Regions from separate parts of the Barrientosiimonas endolithica genome, predicted to be linked through region 1. Evidence: riboswitches for the same ligand, from Rfam matches in the RefSeq annotation. Region 1 holds a riboswitch; each other region holds the start of a gene.

Region 1 (4,462 bases):
GCGTCGCCGAGTGGTTGCCCCAGATCGTCATGTTGCTGATCTCGGTCACGCTCGCGCCGGTCTTCGCGGCCAGCTGGGCGATCGCGCGGTTGTGGTCGAGGCGGGTGAGCGCGCTGAACCGCTCGTTCGGGATGTCGGGCGCGTTGTTCATCGCGATGAGCGCGTTGGTGTTGGCCGGGTTGCCGGTGACCACGACGCGCACGTCGTCGGCCGCCACGTCGTTCAGCGCCTTGCCCTGCGGGGCGAAGATGCCGCCGTTGTCCTTCAGCAGGTCACCGCGCTCCATGCCCGGGCCGCGCGGCTTCGCGCCGACCAGCAGGGCGAGGTTGACCCCGTCGAAGACCTTGTTGGGGTCGTCGCCGGTCTCGACGCCCGCGAGCAGCGGGAACGCCGAGTCGTCGAGCTCCATGACGACGCCCTCGAGCGCCTTGAGCGCCGGGGTGACCTCGAGCAGCCGCAGCTCCACGGGGCGGTCCGGGCCGAAGATCGCACCGCTCGCGATGCGGAACAGCAGGCTGTAGCCGATGTTGCCGGCGGCGCCGGTGACGGCCACCTTGACGGGCGTGGTGCTCACGGGGTCTCCCCTTCGGGCGAGGCGGTTACGGATGCTTCGGACGCTACCTCACAGGTGGATCACGCTCTGGGCCAGGAGTGCCGCGAGCACGAACGACCCCGTCAGCGTCATCAGCGCGACGATCACCACGCGGGCGTCGAGGCTTACCTCGGCGGCTACCGTCTGGCCCACCACCCCCGGACCCCGCACCGAGCCCACCGACGAGGAGCCCGCATGACCGCCCTGCTCATCACCGACGTACGCCCGTGGGGCCGGAGCGCGACCGACGTCGCCGTCCTCGACGGCCGGATCGTGGCCGCGCTGCCCGAGGGGGTCGAGCCACAGGTGGTGCCGGGACGCGGCCGGCTGCTGCTGCCGTCGTTCTCCGACGTGCACGTGCACCTGGACTCCACCCGCATCGGGCTGCCGTTCCGCGAGCACACCGGCTCGCCGGGCATCTGGCCGATGGTGATGAACGACCGCGCCAACTGGCGCTCGGCAGAGCTTCCGGTCGCCGAGCGGGCCGAGCTGACCCTCGGCCGGATGATCGCCCGCGGCGCGACGCGGGTTCGCTCCTACGCCCAGATCGACGTCGACGCCGGGCTCGAGCGGTTCGACGCGGTGCGCCGGGCCAAGGAGGCCCACGCGGACCGCTGCGACGTCGCGGTCATCGCCTTCCCGCAGGCGGGGCTGCTGCGCGAGGAGGGGACGGTGCCGCTGCTCGAGGAGGCGCTGCGCCAGGGCGCCGACGTGATGGGCGGCATCGACCCGTGCACGCTCGACCGCGACCCCAAGGGCCACCTCGACGTGGTCTTCGACCTGGCCGAGCGGTACCAGGTCCCGATCGACATTCACCTGCACGAGCCCGGGCACCTCGGGGTGTTCAGCACCGACCTGGTGATCGAGCGGGTGCGCGCGCTCGGCATGCAGGGGCAGGTCACGATGTCCCACGCGTACGACCTCGGCTCGGTCGACGAGGCCACCACCCGGCGGCTGGTCGAGACGTTCGCCGAGCTCGACATCGCGATGGCCACCGTCGCCCCGGCCAGGCAGCAGGGACTGCCGCTGACGGCGCTCGCCGAGGCGGGCGTACGCGTGGGGCTGGGGGAGGACGGGCAGCGCGACTACTGGTCGCCCTACGGCAACGCGGACATGCTCGAGCGCACCTGGCAGCTGGCGTTCACCCACGGCTTCCGGGCCGACGAGCTCATCGAGCATTGCGTCGCGATCGCGACCGTGGGCGGCGCGGCGGTGCTCGACGCGACCGCGCCGCGGCTCGGCGGCGTCGCCGACCGGCCCGGTCTCGAGGTGGGCGACCCGGCCGAGCTGCTGCTGGTCGACGGCGAGACCGTGACCTCGGCGGTGATGGACCGCGGCACCGACCGCACGGTGATCCACGCCGGACGCGTGGTGGCCGACGGGCTGGCCCTGGTCCCAGGTGCTGGACAGGGCTTGCCCGACTGACGGACCTCTCAATAACGTCTCGTTATCCCATCCAGAGCTGCTGAGAGACCTGGCTCGTCGACGCCGCAGCAACCGCCTCGCCCGAGGAAGGTGCTAACGCCAGGACCGATGGCCGAGAGGACGCTCCGCGATGTCACAACCCCTCACCGTGCTGCCCCGACGAGACGCCCCGATCGACCTGCGCCCGGCCTTCCGGCAGGCGGCCAGCAGCGCCTGGGTCATCACCAGCTCGCACGCTGGTCAGCCGGTCGGCTTCACCGCGATCTCCGTGGTGTCGGTGTCGGTGGACCCGCCGCTGGTGTCGTTCAACCTCAACCTCACCAGCTCGAGCCGGTCGACGATCGAGCAGTCCGGTCGGGTGGCCCTGCACCTGCTCGCCGACGGGCAGGCCGACCTCGCCCGCCGCTTCTCCGCCGACCGCAGCCAGCGGTTCGCCTACGACGGCACCTGGCGCTGGCACGCCGACGAGCTGCCCGCGCTCACCGACCCGGTGCTGCGCCTGTCGGCCGCCGTGGTCGGGGTGCTGGAGGCCGGCGACAGCCTCGTCGTGACCGCGGAGGTCACCGACCTCGAGCGCGCCGAGGGCGTGCGTCCGCTGGTGCACCACGACGCGGTCTACCGCGCGCTCGACTGAGTCGCGCGCAGCGCACCGGACCTCGAGAACCCAAACCCCACAAGGAGTTTCACGCATGTCTGTCGACCCTCTGAAGTTCGCCTACTGGGTGCCCAACGTGTCCGGTGGTCTCGTCGTGAGCACGCTGCCGCAGCGCACGAACCACTCACCGGCGTACAACATCGACACGGCGCGCGTGGCCGAGCAGAACGGCTTCGAGTACGCCCTGACGCAGGTGCGCTACCTCGCGTCCTACGGCGCCGACGCCCAGCACGAGTCGACCTCGTTCTCGCAGCTGCTGCTCGCCAACACCGAGAAGCTGAAGGTCATCGCGGCCGTCCACCCGGGCTTCTGGCAGCCGGCGGTGCTCGCCAAGCTCGCGGCGACCGCGCAGGAGTGGAGCAACGACCGGTTCGCGCTCAACGTCGTGTCGGGCTGGTTCAAGCAGGAGTTCACCAACCTCGGTGAGCCGTGGCTGGACCACGAGGAGCGCTACCGCCGCTCCGAGGAGTTCATCGAGGTGCTCAAGGGCGCCTGGAGCACCGACGACTTCACCTTCCGCGGCGACTTCTACCGCACCCGCGACCTCACCTTCCGCCCGCAGCCGAGCACGCCGCCGGAGGTCTTCCAGGGCGGCAACTCCACCAGCGCGCGCAAGATGGCCGGCCGCCTGTCGGACTGGTACTTCATGAACGGCAACACCGTCGAGGACGTGCGTGACCAGGTCGAGGAGGTCTCCGGCTACGGCCAGGAGCATGACCGCCGACCGGGCTTCGGGCTCAACGGGTTCGCCGTCGTGCGCGACACCGAGGACGAGGCCCGCCAGGTGGTGCAGGACATCATCGACAACGCCGACGAGGACAAGGTCAAGGCGTTCGGCGAGGCCGTGAAGCAGGCCGGCAAGGCCAGCTCGGACGGCAAGGGCATGTGGGCCGGCTCCGACTTCAAGGACCTGGTGCAGTACAACGACGGCTTCAAGACCGGCCTCGTCGGCACGCCCGAGCAGGTCGCCCGCCGCATCGTCGAGTACAAGAAGGTCGGCGTCGACCTGCTGCTCGTCGGCTTCCTGCACGTGCAGGAGGAGGTCGAGCGCTTCGGCAAGGAGGTCATCCCGCTGGTGCGTGAGCTCGAGGGCGAGGCCGACGCCGAGCGCGGCGCCGCCTGACCAGGCCGGCTCAGACCTGGCCCGACTCCCACATCCGGGCGGCGATCTCGACCCGGTTCCGCACGCCCAGCTTGGTCTGGATGCTGCCGAGGTGGGTCTTGACCGTGCCGAGCGAGATGAACAGCTCGGCCGCCACCTCGGAGTTGGTACGTCCGCGCGCCACCAGGCGCGCGACGTCCAGCTCCCGCTCGGACAGGTCGGCGACGCCGGGCACGGCCGGCGCGGCCGAGCCGGCGGCGCGGGTGCGCTGCAGCAGACGCACGGTCAGCTCGGGGCTGATCAGCGCGTCCCCGCTGGCCGCCGCGCGGATCGCCGAGACCAGCAGGTCGGGTCCGGAGTCCTTCAGCAGGAAGCCGACCGCGCCGTCGGCCAGGGCGGTGTCGACGTAGTCGTCGTGGTCGAACGTCGTGACGATGACGACCCGGGTCTGGCCGGCGACCTGCCGGTTGACCGCGAGGCCGTCGAGCCTGGGCATGCGGATGTCGAGCAGCGCCACGTCGGGCCGCTCGCGCCGGATCGCCTCCAGCGCCTCGACCCCGTCGCGGCACTGCGCGACGACCTCGATGTCGTCGGCGCGCTCGAGGATCATCGCGAACCCCATGCGCACCATCTCCTGGTCGTCGGCGAGCACCACGCGGATCACGACGCACCGTCCTTCGGGTCGGCC
Region 2 (4,462 bases), 1.5 Mb from region 1:
GCGGCAGCTGCACCACCCGCATGTCGAGGACCAGCTGCTCGACGTCGAAGACGCTCATCGGACCCGCTGCGCCTTGCCGAACAGCACCGGACCGTCGTCCGCCAGGGCCATCGCGAGCTGGCGCTCGAAACGCGGGAGCAGCGGGGGCAGGTCGGTGACGTCGAACCAGCGCACGTCGCTGGACTCCTCGTCACCGACCCGCGGCTCCCCCGCGACCCAGCGGCAGCGGAACGCGTGGTCGAGGTACTGGCAGCGGTCGCCGTTGGGGTACTCCATCGGGATCAGCGACGACACGGCGAGCAGCCGCTCGACCTCGACCTGCACGCACGTCTCCTCGAGCACCTCGCGCTCGGCGGTGACGTCGGGCTCCTCGCCCGGGTCGCAGATCCCGGTGACCGGCGTCCACAGGCCGTTGTCCGAGCGGCGCACCAGCAGCACCTGCTGGCGCCCCTCGACCTGGCGCAGGACGTACGCCGACGTCCCCGGCAACCACAGCAGTCGGGTGCCGACGTGCTCGCGCAGGTCGGCGACGTACTCCGGGATCGGCATGACCCGAGTCTAGGAACCCGGGCCGACCACCTCAGACGGCCACGGGGGTGCGCGCCTCCGCACGGTCGAGCGCGGCGCGCAGGTCGGCGACCAGGTCCTCCGGGGCCTCGATGCCCACCGAGAAGCGCAGCAGCCCGTCGCCGATGCCAGCGACCGCGCGCGCCTCGGGACTCATCGACGCGTGGGTCATCGTGGCGGGGTGGGCGACCAGGCTCTCGGTGCCGCCGAGCGACTCGGCCAGGGTGAAGCAGTGCAGCCCGTCGACGAACGCGCGCACCGCCTCCTCCCCGCCGCGCAGCTCGACCGACAGCATCGCGCCGAAGCCGTCCTGCTGCCGCGCGGCGATGTCGTGGCCCGGGTGGTCGGCGAGCCCGGGGTAGTGCACCCGCGCGACGGCCGGGTGGTCGAGCGCGGCGTCGACGAGGGCGCGGGCGTTGTCCTGGTGGGCGCGCAGCCGCACGTGCAGGGTGCGCAGCCCGCGCAGCGCGAGGTAGGAGTCGAACGGGCTGCCGGTCACGCCGAGCACGTTGCCCCAGTAGGCCAGCTCCTCGTGCAGCTCGGGCGTGGCCGCCACGACCGCGCCCCCGACGACGTCGCTGTGCCCGTTGATGTACTTCGTCGTCGAGTGCACGACCACGTCGGCGCCCAGCTCGATCGGCCGCTGCAGCAGCGGCGACAGGAACGTGTTGTCGGCGACCACGAGCGCGCCGGCCGCGTGGGCGGCGTCGGCCACCGCGCGCACGTCGGTGAGGCGCAGCAGCGGGTTGGACGGCGTCTCGACCCACACCACCTTCGGGCGCTCGCGCAGCGCCTCGGCGAGCGCGTCAGGATCGGTGAGATCGACCGTGCGACAACGGAACTGGCCCTTCGTCGACAGCGAGTCGAACAGTCGCCAGCTGCCGCCGTAACAGTCGTGCGGCACGACGATCGTGTCGCCGGGCGCGAGCAGCGCGGTCGTGCACAGCGCGATCGCGGACATCCCGGTCGAGGTGATGGTGCCGCCGAAGCCGCCCTCGAGCGTCGCCAGCGCCTCGCCGAGGAGGTCGCGGGTGGGGTTGCCCGAGCGGGTGTAGTCGTACTGCCCGCACTCGCCGAACCCGCTGAAGCTGAAGGTGCTCGTGAGGTGCAGCGGCGGCACGACGGCGCCGTGGGTGGGGTCGGCGTTGATGCCGGTGGTGAGTCCGCGGGTGAGGCGGGAGATGTCAGTCATGGTGTCCTCCTGGTCACAGGTGGCCAGCCATGCGGACCGGAGGCTGCGCGTCACCGGCGCCTGGTCAGACGTCTGCGACGCTCCATCTTCCGGCTGGCCCGGGGGCCGCCGCAGGACTTGGCACCTTTTCCGCGAGTTGCCTCGCGGAAGGCTGCCCCGGCGTCAACGGGCCTGTCCCTCAGCCGGTCTTGATGGATGTTGCGCGCGCCACGTTAACCGACCCGAGGCCGCCGTGTCCGGCACCGTCCGCTGGGTGAGCCGCGACGGACGTACGCCTAACATCACGCAGGTGAGCGAGCAGACCACCGCCAACCCGTTCCGGCCCGACGACTGGGCGCCCGTGCCCGGGTTCGAGGACCTCACCGACATCACCTACCACCGCGCCGTCGACGTGGGGTGCGTGCGGGTGGCGTTCGACCGGCCCGAGGTGCTCAACGCGTTCCGGCCGCACACCGTCGACGAGCTCTATCGCGTGCTCGACCACGCGCGGCGCACCCCCGACGTCGGCTGCGTGCTGCTCACCGGCAACGGGCCCGGCCCCGAGGGCACCGGCGCGGCCGGCAAGTGGTCGTTCTGCTCCGGCGGCGACCAGCGCATCCGCGGGCGCAGCGGTTATCAGTACGCCCACGGCGACACCGCCGAGTCCGTCGACGAGCGACGGGTCAAGGCCGAGGGCGGGCGGCTGCACGTCCTGGAGGTGCAGCGGCTGATCCGCACCATGCCCAAGGTCGTCGTCGCGGTCGTGCCCGGGTGGGCGGCCGGCGGCGGGCACAGCCTGCACGTCGTGTGCGACCTGACGATCGCGAGCCGCGAGCACGCCCGGTTCAAGCAGACCGACGCCGACGTGGGCTCGTTCGACGCGGGCTACGGCTCGGCCTACCTCGCCAAGATGGTGGGCCAGAAGTTCGCCCGCGAGATCTTCTTCCTGGGGCGGACGTACACCGCCGAGGACATGCACCGGATGGGCGCGGTCAACATCGTCGCCGACCACGCCGAGCTCGAGGCCGAGGCGCTGCAGGTCGCCCGCGAGATCATGGGCAAGAGCCCGCAGGCGCAGCGGATGCTGAAGTTCGCGTTCAACCTCACCGACGACGGCCTGATGGGTCAGCAGGTGTTCGCGGGCGAGGCGACGCGGCTGGCGTACATGACCGACGAGGCGGTCGAGGGGCGCGACCAGTTCCTGCAGAAGCGCGACCCCGACTGGTCCCCGTTCCCCTGGTACTTCTGAGCGTCGCTGCGCGAAGGCAGTTCGCGGCCGGGCCTCGCGCCAGGCCCCGCAGACGGTGCCCCGATCGCGCGGACCGGCGTGAACTGCCTTCTCAGGGCGACACCCGGTGGATCTTGTGCTGCGCCGCCTGCGCGCGCGGGCGCACCACCATCGAGTCGATGTTGACGTGCTTGGGGCGGGTGGCGACGAACGCCACGCACTCGGCGATGTCCTCCTGGGTCAGCGGGTCGACCACACCGGCGTAGACCGCGGCGGCCTTCTCGGCGTCGCCGTGGAAGCGCACGAGCGCGAACTCGTCGGAGGCCACCATCCCCGGGTCGATCTCGCACACGCGCACCGGCTGGTCGAACATCTCCAGCCGCAGCGAGCCGACCATCGCGCGCACCGCGTGCTTGGCCGCGACATAGCCGCCACCACCCTCGTACGACACGTGCGCGGCGACCGACCCGATCACGATGACCTCGCCCTCGGCGGCGACCAGCGCCGGCATGAGGTCCTGCACGCAGCGCGCGACGCCGATCACGTTGGTGTCGTACATCGTTCGCCACTCGTCGAGGTCGGCCTCGACCACCGGCTCGGTGCCGAGCGCTCCCCGGCGTTGGCGACGAGCACGTCGAGCCGGTCGCCGACCTCGCGCGCGAGCGCCGCCACGTCGTCGGCCTTCGTCACGTCGCAGGTCACCGCGCGGCCGTCGATCTGGGCGGCCAGCTCCTCGACGCGCTCGGTGCGCCGCGCCGCGCAGATCACCTCGAAACCCTCGGCGGCCAGCCGGCGGGCGCTCGCCCGTCCGATGCCGCTGCTCGCGCCGGTCACCACTGCCAGGGGACGTGCCGTCATGGCGCCATTCAACACGGGCCTACCCTGGCCGGGTGCCCCCATCCGCCCGTACGCCGTCGCGCCCGACCGGCTGCCGGCGTACGTCGAGGCGCTGGCCGCCATGCTCGAGGGCGACGGCCCCGCCCTGCTCCCCTACGCCGACGGCGACCCCGAGCCGGCCGTCCCCGACGACGCCGACCTGCCCGACGACCTCGGCCTGGTCGTGTCCACGTCCGGGTCGACCGGCGCGCCCAAGCGCGCGATGCTCACCCGGGCCGCGCTGCGCGCGAGCGGCACCGCCACGCACGACCGGCTCGGCGGCGAGGGCATGTGGCTGCTGCCCCTCCCCGCGCAGCACATCGCCGGCACCCAGGTGATCCTGCGCTCCTCGCTGCGCGCCGAGCACCGTTGCTGCTCAACATGATCGACGGCTTCCGCACCGCGGACCTGGTCGACGCGCTCGCGTGGGCGCCGCCGGTGCGGCGCTACACCTCGCTCGTGCCGACGCAGCTCGCGACCGTGCTCGACGACCCCGAGGCGACCGAGGCGCTCGGCACGTTCGACGGCGTGCTCGTCGGCGGCGCGGCCACCGCACCGGCGCTGCTGGAGCGGGCGCGCGCGGCGGGCGTCGCGGTGCGCACGACGTACGGCATGAGCGA
Region 3 (4,462 bases), 1.4 Mb from region 1:
CAGCGCCGGCGAGCTCGGCGGCACCTGCCCCGTCGGGCAGCGGCAGCGGAGGTGCCGTGTGCGAGGACTCCGGGTCGTACACGATCGATCGTGGGTCGGTGGGCGCCAAGCCCCTGAACACGGTGCAGAAGGGCAAGGGCGTCGGCGGCACCATCGACATCAGCTTCGGTCCGCCCACCCTCGACACCTCCAGCGGGAACAGCTTCTTCCCTGGCGAGGGGAAGCAGACGGTGATCTACCCGGTGACCCTGAAGCTCTCGGACGGCGACTTCTTCACGGCGAGCTACCTGAAGTTCGGACTGACCGACCAGTCCGGCAACCCCTGCAAGGCAGACGTGCTGAACGCGGTGATCTCCGGCAGCGACAAGCTCGATGTCGAGTCGCTGAGCCCCGGCGACACGCTGACCAAGAAGCTGGCATTCGCCGTGCCGGTGGGCGCCGACCTGAGCAAGTACTCCCTGGTCTTCAACGACGATTCCAACGGCGACGCCGAGCTGGCCTGGACGGCCAAGTAGGTCGTGACCGCTCCGGGAGACCGGATCACAGACGCCGCGCGGGCCACCCGCGCGGCGTCTGCGCGTCGGGACGCACCGGTGACAGGCCGCTGCCCGACGGTGCGCCGCGTGGTGCCGGATAGGGTTGCCGCCGTTGTCGTCCCGCGTGACGCGAAGGAACCTCGAGCGTGACCCAGTCCACCCGCCCTGATGCTGTCGCCGGCCCGTTGCTGGGCCCGGCCGACGAGCAGCGTCGCGCCGGCCTGCGCCGGATGCGGCTGGTCGCCACGGGGCTGCTCGGCCTGGCCGCGGTGATCTTCGTGCTCACCCTGGACCGCGACGGCTTCTGGGGATACGTCAACGCGGCCTCCGAGGCCGCGATGGTCGGTGCGGTCGCCGACTGGTTCGCCGTGACCGCGCTGTTCCGCCACCCGCTCGGCCTCAAGGTGCCGCACACCGCGCTGATCCCGCGCAAGAAGGACCAGCTCGGCGCGAGCCTGGAGGACTTCGTCACCGAGAACTTCCTCACCCCCGAGCTGGTCCAGGAGCGGCTCGCGCAGGCCGACGTCACGCTGCGCCTGGGGAGTGGCTGCGCCAGCCGGAGAACGCCGACCGCGTGGTGCAGGAGGTGGCGCCCACCCTGGCCCACGCCGTGGGGTCGGTGCGCGACGACGAGGTGCGCACCCTGCTGGAGAACTTCCTGCTTCCGCGTCTGGCCCGCGAGCCGATCAGCCCGGTGGCCGGCAGCCTGCTGGAGGGTGTGGTCGAGGACGGCTCGCACCACGGGCTGGTCGACATCGCCACCCGCGAGCTGCACACCTGGGCCTCGGCCAACAAGGCCGTCATCGCCGGCATCATCGGCGAGCGCGCCCCTGGTGGTCGCCCAAGTGGCTCGACGACACGGTCATCGACCGCATGTACGTCGAGATCATGAGCTGGCTCACCGACGTGCGCGACCAGCCGCAGCACCCCGCCCGGCGCGCGCTCGACGACCTGCTGCGCCAGCTCGCGCAGGACCTGCAGCACGACCCCTCGACCATGCAGCGCGCCGAGCAGCTCAAGGCCCGGCTGCTGCTGCACCCCGGCGTCGCCGACGGGATGCTCTCGCTCTGGGGGTCGGTGCAGCGCACGGTCGTCGACGCGCTGGGCGACCCCGACGGCCCGCTGCGCACCCGCCTCGCGGTGATCCTCGCCGACCTCGGTGACCGGGTCGTGCGCGACGCCGACCTGCGCGACTCGCTCGAGCGCCGGCTCGGCGACGCCGTGGGCTACGTCGTGCAGACCCACGGCCGCGAGATCTCCACCCTCATCTCCCAGACCGTGGCGCGCTGGGACGGCGACGAGGCCGCCCGCCGCATCGAGCTGCAGGTCGGGCGAGACCTGCAGTTCATCCGGATCAACGGCACCGTCGTCGGCGGGCTCGTCGGCCTGGTCATCCACGCCCTGACCCAGCTGGCCTGACCCGGTCCGGCGCCGACCCTTCTCGCGATGCGAGAGCGGCGTCCTGCGCGTCAAGACGCTGTCGTACGCTCGACGCAGGTCAAGAGCGCCAGCGCCAAGTCCCGGCTCGCTGGCCGGCAACCCTCCTCCGCGGTGGGGTGCCCCGGGAACAGACCTGGCCGGAGCCCGACGGGAGGGCCCGGCAAGCGCGGGCGCAGAGTCCCTGAACCCGCAGCGCCACCGGCGCGGGGCCGGTGGCGACCGATCGACGCGAGGAGACGGCCATGACCACCGAGACCACCAGCCCCAGCTGGTCCTTCGAGACCCGCCAGCTGCACGCCGGCCAGGAGCCCGACCCGACCACGGGGGCCCGGGCGCTGCCGATCTACCAGACGACGTCGTACGTCTTCAAGGACACCGAGCAGGCGGCGAACCTGTTCGGGCTCAAGGAGTTCGGCAACATCTACTCCCGCCTGATGAACCCCACGCACGACGTGGTGGAGCAGCGGATCGCGAGCCTCGAGGGTGGCGTCGCCGCGCTGCTCGTCGCCAGCGGCCAGGCGGCCGAGACCCTGGCCATCCTCAACATCGCCGAGGCCGGGGACCACGTGGTGGCCAGCCCCTCGCTCTACGGCGGCACGTTCAACCTGCTGAAGTACACGCTCCCGAAGTACGGCATCGAGGTCACCTTCGTCGAGGACCCCAACGACCCCGAGTCGTGGCGCGCGGCCGCGAAGGACAACACCAAGCTGTTCTTCGGCGAGACGATCTCCAACCCCAAGAGCGAGGTGCTCGACATCGAGGGGGTGGCCGCGGTGGCGCACGACCTCGGGGTGCCGCTGGTGGTCGACAACACCATCGCGACGCCGTTCGTCACCCGCCCGCTCGAGCACGGGGCCGACATCGTGGTGCACTCGGCGACGAAGTACCTCGGCGGCCACGGCACCACCATCGCCGGCGTCATCGTCGACGGCGGCAGCTTCGACTTCGGCAAGGACCCCGAGAAGTTCCCCAACTACAACACGCCCGAGGAGAGCTACCACGGGCTGGTCTACGCCCGTGACCTCGGCGTCGGCAGCGAGCTCGGCGCCAACCTGGCGTTCATCCTCAAGGCGCGCGTGCAGCTGCTGCGCGACCTGGGGCCGGCGAGCTCGGCGTTCGACGCCTTCCTCATCGCGCAGGGGCTGGAGACGCTGAGCCTGCGCGTCGAGCGGCACCTGGAGAACACCCGCAAGGTTGCGGAGTTCCTGCAGGGCCACGACCAGGTCGAGTCGGTGCGCTGGGCCTCGCTGCCCGGCGACGACAGCTACGAGCAGGCGCAGAAGTACGCCCCGCGCGGCGCGGGCGCGGTGCTCGCCTTCGAGATCGTCGGCGGCATCGACGCCGGGCGGCGCTTCGTCGACGGCGTGACGCTGCACTCGCACGTGGCCAACATCGGCGACGTGCGCTCGCTGGTCATCCACCCCGCCTCGACCACGCACAGCCAGGGCGGCGACGAGGACCGGCTGGCCGCCGGGGTCACCCCCGGACTGGTGCGCCTCTCGGTCGGCATCGAGCACATCGACGACATCATCGCCGACCTCGAGCAGGGGTTCGCCGCCGCGAAGGGCTGACCAGCGAGCGTCCAGCCAGTCTTCAGGCGCACCGCCTAGGGTGCGCCGCGTGGTGAGCGAATCAGCAGACGTACGAACCGCTTCCGGTGACCGAGCCTGGCGCCCGACGACGCGCCGTCGGGGAGTGACCCGGCGCAGCGCGCTCGTCGGGGGCTCGGTGCTGGGCGCGCTGGCCCTCGCCGGCTGCAGCGACGACGCGAGCTCCGGCGGCGGCTCCGGGACGTCTGCGTCCGGGTCGGGGGCCTCCGGCTCCGGCGGCGCGACGCAGGCGACGCCGCTGAAGCACCCGGCCGGGCTGTCCTACGGCACCTGGCTGCGACCGACCTCGCACCTGCTCGACGCCGCCAGCACCAAGGCGGTGCTCGTGGAGTTCCTCGACTTCGAGTGCGAGGCCTGCGGCGGGATCTTCCCGGTCATCGAGCAGCTGCGCGAGGAGCTCAAGGGCCAGCTGACGTACGCCATCCGCTACTTCCCGCTCAATGGTCACCGCAACTCGGTGCCGGCCGCGCAGGCCGCCGAGGCCGCCGCCCGGCAGGGCAAGCTGGAGCCGATGTATCGCCAGCTGTTCCAGAACCAGAGCGCGTGGACCGAGCAGCAGGGCCCGGTCGACCAGCAGCTGCGCGGCTTCGCCCAGGCCGCCGGCGTCGACCTGACCCAGTGGCAGCGCGACCGCACCTCCCAGTCGGTCACGAGCCGGGTGCAGGCCGACCTGAGCGACGCGAACGCCCTTCGGCTGCAAGGGACTCCGAGCTTCTTCTTCAACGGCCAGCCGTTCCAGCCGCAGAGCGTCGACGACATCCGTAACCGGGTGCGCGACGCCAACAAGGCATGAGCGGGCACGGGGTGGCGATGCCGCGGTGGCGCGCCGCCGTCGTGACGGTGGCCGGGCTGATCGGCCTGGCCGCCGCCCTGGTG
Region 4 (4,462 bases), 1.6 Mb from region 1:
CGCGGGCACGTCGGCGCCGACCAGGGTCGGCGAGAACGGCACGACGGCCATCGCGAGGAGGTACGCCACCAGCGCCACCGCGGGCGCGGCCCGGAAGACCCATCGGTCGGCGGCCGCCGGGACGATGTCCTCCTTCTGCGTGAACTTCACGCCGTCGGCGATCAGCTGGGCCCAGCCGTGGAACCCGCCGGCGTGCATCGGGCCGAGGCGGCCCTGCATGTGGGCCATCACCTTGTGCTCGGTCTGGCCGACGAGCAACGGCAGCACCAGGAAGGCCACGAGCACGAGCGCGGCGCGCACGCCGGCCTCGAGCCAGGTCATCTCCATCACCGCGGCCCCCACGAGGTGTCGGGCACGCCGGGCGGCAGGTTCTTGCGGCGGCCGCGGCGGGGCGCGGGCGAATCGCCCGACTCCCCAGGGTCTTTCGCGCCCGGCCACGGCTTGGAGACGCGCGCGGCGAGCACGAAGTCCTTGCGCAGCGGCCGCCCCTCGAAGCCCTCGGGGAGCAGCAGCGGGCGGATGCCGAGCCGGCTGCCGTCGTCGAAGTCGGTGAACTCCAGGCCGAACATCTCGTGCGTCTCGCGCTCGTGCCAGGCGGCGCCGCGCCACAGCGTCGTGAGGCTGCGCAGCGGCTCGGTCTCCGGCACGCGGGTGCGCACCAGGACCGACCGCAGCGCGCCGGGCGTGACGTCGTAGAGGTGGCTCACGACGTCGAGACCGCCCTCGTCACGGTCGGTCTCGTCGACGGCGGTGAGGAAGTCGAAGAACGCGAAGCCCTCGGCGCGCAGCTGCTCGTGGAGGGCGTACCACTCCTGCGGCGGGCAGTCCCGCCGCTCGGCGTCGAGGCTCATGACGGGTCGCCCTGCGGCGGCTCGGTCGGCTCGGCCGGCTGGTCCCGGCGCACGAGCGGGCGGGTGACCGCGCCGGCGAAGCGGCGCCGGTCGGCGTACGACCGGGTGGTCAGGCGCTCCTCGGCGATCTGCTGCTGCAGCACGAGGATGCCGTGCAGCAGCGCCTCGGGGCGGGGCGGGCAACCGGGCACGTAGACGTCGACCGGGATCAGCTGGTCGACGCCCTTGGTGACGCAGTAGGAGTCCCAGTAGGGGCCGCCGGAGTTGGAGCAGGCGCCGAAGGAGATGACGTACTTCGGCTCGGGCATCTGGTCGTAGAGCCGGCGCACGGCCGGCGCCATCTTGTCGGTGACCGTGCCCGAGACGACCATCAGGTCAGCCTGGCGCGGGCCGGGGGCGAACGGGATGACGCCGAGCCGGATGAAGTCGTGCCGCGCCATGCTGCCGGCGATGAACTCGATGGCGCAGCAGGCGAGTCCGAAGTTGAAGACCCACAGCGAGTAGCGCCGCCCCCAGTTGAGGATCAGCCGCATCGGCTTGGGCGCGGCGGCCTGGAGCGGGCCGACGCGCGGGGTGGGCAGGTCGACGGTCACGGGGTCCACCTCAGCAGGCCGCGGCGCGCGGCGTGCGCGAGCCCCACGACCAGCACGCCGATGAAGATGCCCATCTCGACCAGGCTCGCGACCCCGAGGTCGGCGTCACGCAGCACCGTCGCCCACGGGAAGAGGTAGACCGCGTCGACCGCGAAAACGACGTAGAGGAAAGCGAATCCGAGATAGCGCACCTGCGACTGGGACCAGCCCTGACCGACCGGGTCGACGCCGGACTCGTACGTCGTCAGCCGGGCGGGCGTCTGCGACACCGGCGCCAGGAGCCGACGCATCAGCATCGCCGCACCGAACAGCAGCACTCCGGCGAGCGCGACGGCGACGACGACGAGATAGCCGACGAGAGGACCCTTCACGGGACCAGAGCCTAACGATCCGCTGCCGGTCGGTGAGGGAGGTCACCCCCGCTCGTTTTGACCTCTCCTTATGCGATGCATAACGTGGACGGCGGTCGAGAGACCCAGCGACAAGCCCTGGCTGGCTGGGCGGCAACCCTCACGGATGTGGCGGGGTGCTCCAGGTGAGACCCGGTCCGACAGCCCTGTCGGACAAGCACATTCGCGCGCCAGTGATCCTGGCGTGCAGTTTCTCGAGGAGTGCGTCCGACATGTCTTCCCCTCTTCCGGCGCGGACGCGACGGGCCAGATCCCGCCGCTGCCGCCGTACCCCGGGTCGCGCGGGCGGGGTGTGCGCACGGCGATCACCGCCGGCGGCCTCGTCGTCGCGCTGGCGGCCGGGTTCGGCCTGGGCCGCGCGACCGCGGACGACGGCGGCAGCGCCTCGGCCGACGAGCCGCGCGAGGTCACCATCGGCACCACCGAGGCGAGTGCGGAGTGGTGGCCGCCGCTGCAGCGGCTGGCCCGCGAGAACGGCATCGAGATCAAGCTCGTGTCGTTCTCCGACTACACCCAGCCCAACCCCGCGCTGGCGCAGGGGCAGACCGACCTCAACCTGTTCCAGCACCTGCAGTTCCTCGCGAGCTACAACAGCAACGACAACCAGGACCTCACCCCGATCGGGTCGACCCAGGTCGTGCCGCTGCCGCTGTACTCCAAGAAGCACACGGCGCTGAACCAGATCCCGCAGGGCGGCAAGATCGCCATCCCCAACGACCCCACCAACCAGGCGCGGGCGCTGCTCGTGCTGCAGCAGGCGGGGCTGCTGAGGCTCAAGGGCGGCGGCAACGCGCTGTCGACCCCGGCCGACATCGACCGTGCCGCCTCGAAGGTCACGGTGCAGCCGGTCGACGCCGCGCAGACCGTCGCGTCGCTGCCGTCGGTCGACGGCGCGGTCGTCAACAACAACTTCGCGCTCGACGGCAACCTCGACCCCAAGTCGGCGCTGTTCCAGGACGACCCGAAGAGCAAGGCGGCCGAGCCCTACATCAACGTCGTCGTCGCCCGCGCCGAGGACAAGGACGACCCGACTTACCGCAAGATCGCCCAGCTCTACCACTCCCCCGAGGTCGTCGCCGCGGTGAAGCGGCAGTCCAAGGGCACGTCGGTCGTCGTCGACCGCCCCGCCGACCAGCTCGGCAGCATCCTGACCCGGCTCGAGAAGGACGTGGCGGGGTCATGAGCGAGTCGATCATCAGCCTCGACCGGGTCGGCAAGACCTTCTCGCGGGGCGGGTCGCAGGTGACGGCGCTGGACGAGGTGACCCTGGACGTACGCCGGGGTGAGGTGTTCGCCGTCATCGGCTTCTCCGGTGCCGGCAAGAGCACGCTCGTGCGGCTGATCAACGGGCTGGAGCTGCCGACCAGCGGCACGGTCACCGTGCAGGGCCAGCAGCTGAACTCGTTGCGCCCCAAGCAGATCCGCGCGCTGCGCAGCGACATCGGCATGGTGTTCCAGCAGTTCAACCTGCTGCGCTCGCGCACGGTGTACGGCAACGTCGCCTACCCGCTCGAGGTCGCCGGGTGGAAGCCGGAGCAGATCTATCGGCGGATCACCGAGCTGCTGCACTTCGTCGGGCTGACCGAGCGCGCGTGGGCCTACCCGGAGGAGCTGTCCGGCGGGCAGAAGCAGCGCGTGGGCATCGCCCGGGCGCTCGCCACCAACCCGCCGATCCTGCTGGCCGACGAGTCGACCAGCGCGCTCGACCCGGACACCACGCGCGAGGTGCTCGCGCTGCTGCGCCGCGTCAACGAGGAGCTCGGCATCACCATCGTCGTGATCACCCACGAGATGGAGGTCGTGCGCAGCCTGGCCGACCGGGTGGCGGTGCTGGAGTCGGGGCGCCTGGCCGAGCTCGGCCCGGTGCGCGACATCTTCGCGAACCCGACGGCCGGGGCCACCCGGCGCCTCGTCGGCGCCACGCTCGACGCGGTGCCCGACGCCGACGACCTCGCGCAGCTGCGCACGCGGCACCGGGGGCGCATCGTCACCGTCACCGTGGCCGCGGGCCGCAGCCTCGGCGCGGTGCTCGGCCGCGCCAGCGAGCAGGGCGTCGAGCTGGAGATCGTGCACGGCGGCGTGACCTCGATGAAGGAGGAGGCGCTCGCGACGTTCACCCTGAGCCTGCGCGGCGAGCCGGACGCGGTGGAGCGGATGGTCGCCGAGCTGCGCGGCATCGGTGCGGTCGACGAGGCCGGTGACCACGGACGTACGGCGGGCGAACCGCTGCAGGAGGTGTCGGCCTGATGGGGAGCACCGACTGGGCCCAGCTCGGGCCGTTGCTGCAGGAGTCCCTGCTGCAGACGCTGCTGATGGTCGGCGTGACTGTGCTCGTCGGCGGGGCGCTCGGGCTCGCGCTCGGCGTGCTGCTCGTGACCACCCGGCCCGGCGGCATCCTCGCCCACCGCGGGCTGCACACGGTGCTCAACGTGATCGTCAACATCGTGCGCCCGATCCCGTTCATCATCTTCATCACCGCCGTGGGGCCGCTGACCCTGCAGGTGATGGGCACGACCGTCGGCACGCGCGCCGTGCTGTTCCCGCTGGCGCTGGCCGCGACGTTCGGGATCTCGCGCATCGTCGAGCAGAACCTCGTGGCCGTCGACCC

What was found. Region 1 has a riboswitch for S-adenosylmethionine ahead of QUE40_RS13230 (flavin reductase family protein). Riboswitches for the same ligand answer to the same signal wherever they lie in the genome.
Region 2: another riboswitch for S-adenosylmethionine. It lies ahead of metB (cystathionine gamma-synthase); the one in region 1 lies ahead of QUE40_RS13230 (flavin reductase family protein).
Region 3: another riboswitch for S-adenosylmethionine. It lies ahead of QUE40_RS05950 (bifunctional o-acetylhomoserine/o-acetylserine sulfhydrylase); the one in region 1 lies ahead of QUE40_RS13230 (flavin reductase family protein).
Region 4: another riboswitch for S-adenosylmethionine. It lies ahead of QUE40_RS02610 (MetQ/NlpA family ABC transporter substrate-binding protein); the one in region 1 lies ahead of QUE40_RS13230 (flavin reductase family protein).

Annotation. Positions count from the first base shown of each region.
Region 1 is NZ_AP027735.1:2,606,785-2,611,246, reverse strand. Features, by position in the region: gene QUE40_RS13245 (malate dehydrogenase) at 1-574, opposite strand, end outside; gene QUE40_RS13240 (hypothetical protein) at 623-745, opposite strand; gene QUE40_RS13235 (amidohydrolase family protein) at 788-2,017, shown strand; SAM riboswitch class I at 2,042-2,132, shown strand; gene QUE40_RS13230 (flavin reductase family protein) at 2,148-2,651, shown strand; gene sfnG (dimethylsulfone monooxygenase SfnG) at 2,707-3,795, shown strand; gene QUE40_RS13220 (response regulator) at 3,806-4,405, opposite strand; gene QUE40_RS13215 (sensor histidine kinase) at 4,435-4,462, opposite strand, start outside.
Region 2 is NZ_AP027735.1:373,695-378,156, reverse strand. Features, by position in the region: partial or broken gene QUE40_RS01955 (o-succinylbenzoate synthase) at 1-58, opposite strand, end outside; gene QUE40_RS01950 (NUDIX hydrolase) at 55-549, opposite strand; gene metB (cystathionine gamma-synthase) at 581-1,759, opposite strand; SAM riboswitch class I at 1,839-1,957, opposite strand; gene QUE40_RS01940 (1,4-dihydroxy-2-naphthoyl-CoA synthase) at 2,049-2,987, shown strand; gene QUE40_RS18765 (SDR family NAD(P)-dependent oxidoreductase) at 3,079-3,525, opposite strand; gene QUE40_RS18760 (SDR family oxidoreductase) at 3,507-3,824, opposite strand; gene QUE40_RS01930 (AMP-binding protein) at 3,823-4,227, shown strand; gene QUE40_RS18755 (AMP-binding enzyme) at 4,268-4,462, shown strand, end outside.
Region 3 is NZ_AP027735.1:1,165,084-1,169,545, forward strand. Features, by position in the region: gene QUE40_RS05940 (hypothetical protein) at 1-515, shown strand, start outside; partial or broken gene QUE40_RS05945 (DUF445 domain-containing protein) at 875-1,955, shown strand; SAM riboswitch class IV at 2,033-2,149, shown strand; gene QUE40_RS05950 (bifunctional o-acetylhomoserine/o-acetylserine sulfhydrylase) at 2,219-3,547, shown strand; gene QUE40_RS05955 (DsbA family protein) at 3,672-4,379, shown strand; gene QUE40_RS05960 (vitamin K epoxide reductase family protein) at 4,376-4,462, shown strand, end outside.
Region 4 is NZ_AP027735.1:520,364-524,825, reverse strand. Features, by position in the region: gene QUE40_RS02630 (complex I subunit 1/NuoH family protein) at 1-321, opposite strand, end outside; gene QUE40_RS02625 (NADH-quinone oxidoreductase subunit C) at 327-851, opposite strand; gene QUE40_RS02620 (NADH-quinone oxidoreductase subunit B) at 848-1,384, opposite strand; gene QUE40_RS02615 (NADH-quinone oxidoreductase subunit A) at 1,441-1,815, opposite strand; SAM riboswitch class IV at 1,909-2,020, shown strand; gene QUE40_RS02610 (MetQ/NlpA family ABC transporter substrate-binding protein) at 2,039-3,037, shown strand; gene QUE40_RS02605 (methionine ABC transporter ATP-binding protein) at 3,034-4,101, shown strand; gene QUE40_RS02600 (methionine ABC transporter permease) at 4,101-4,462, shown strand, end outside.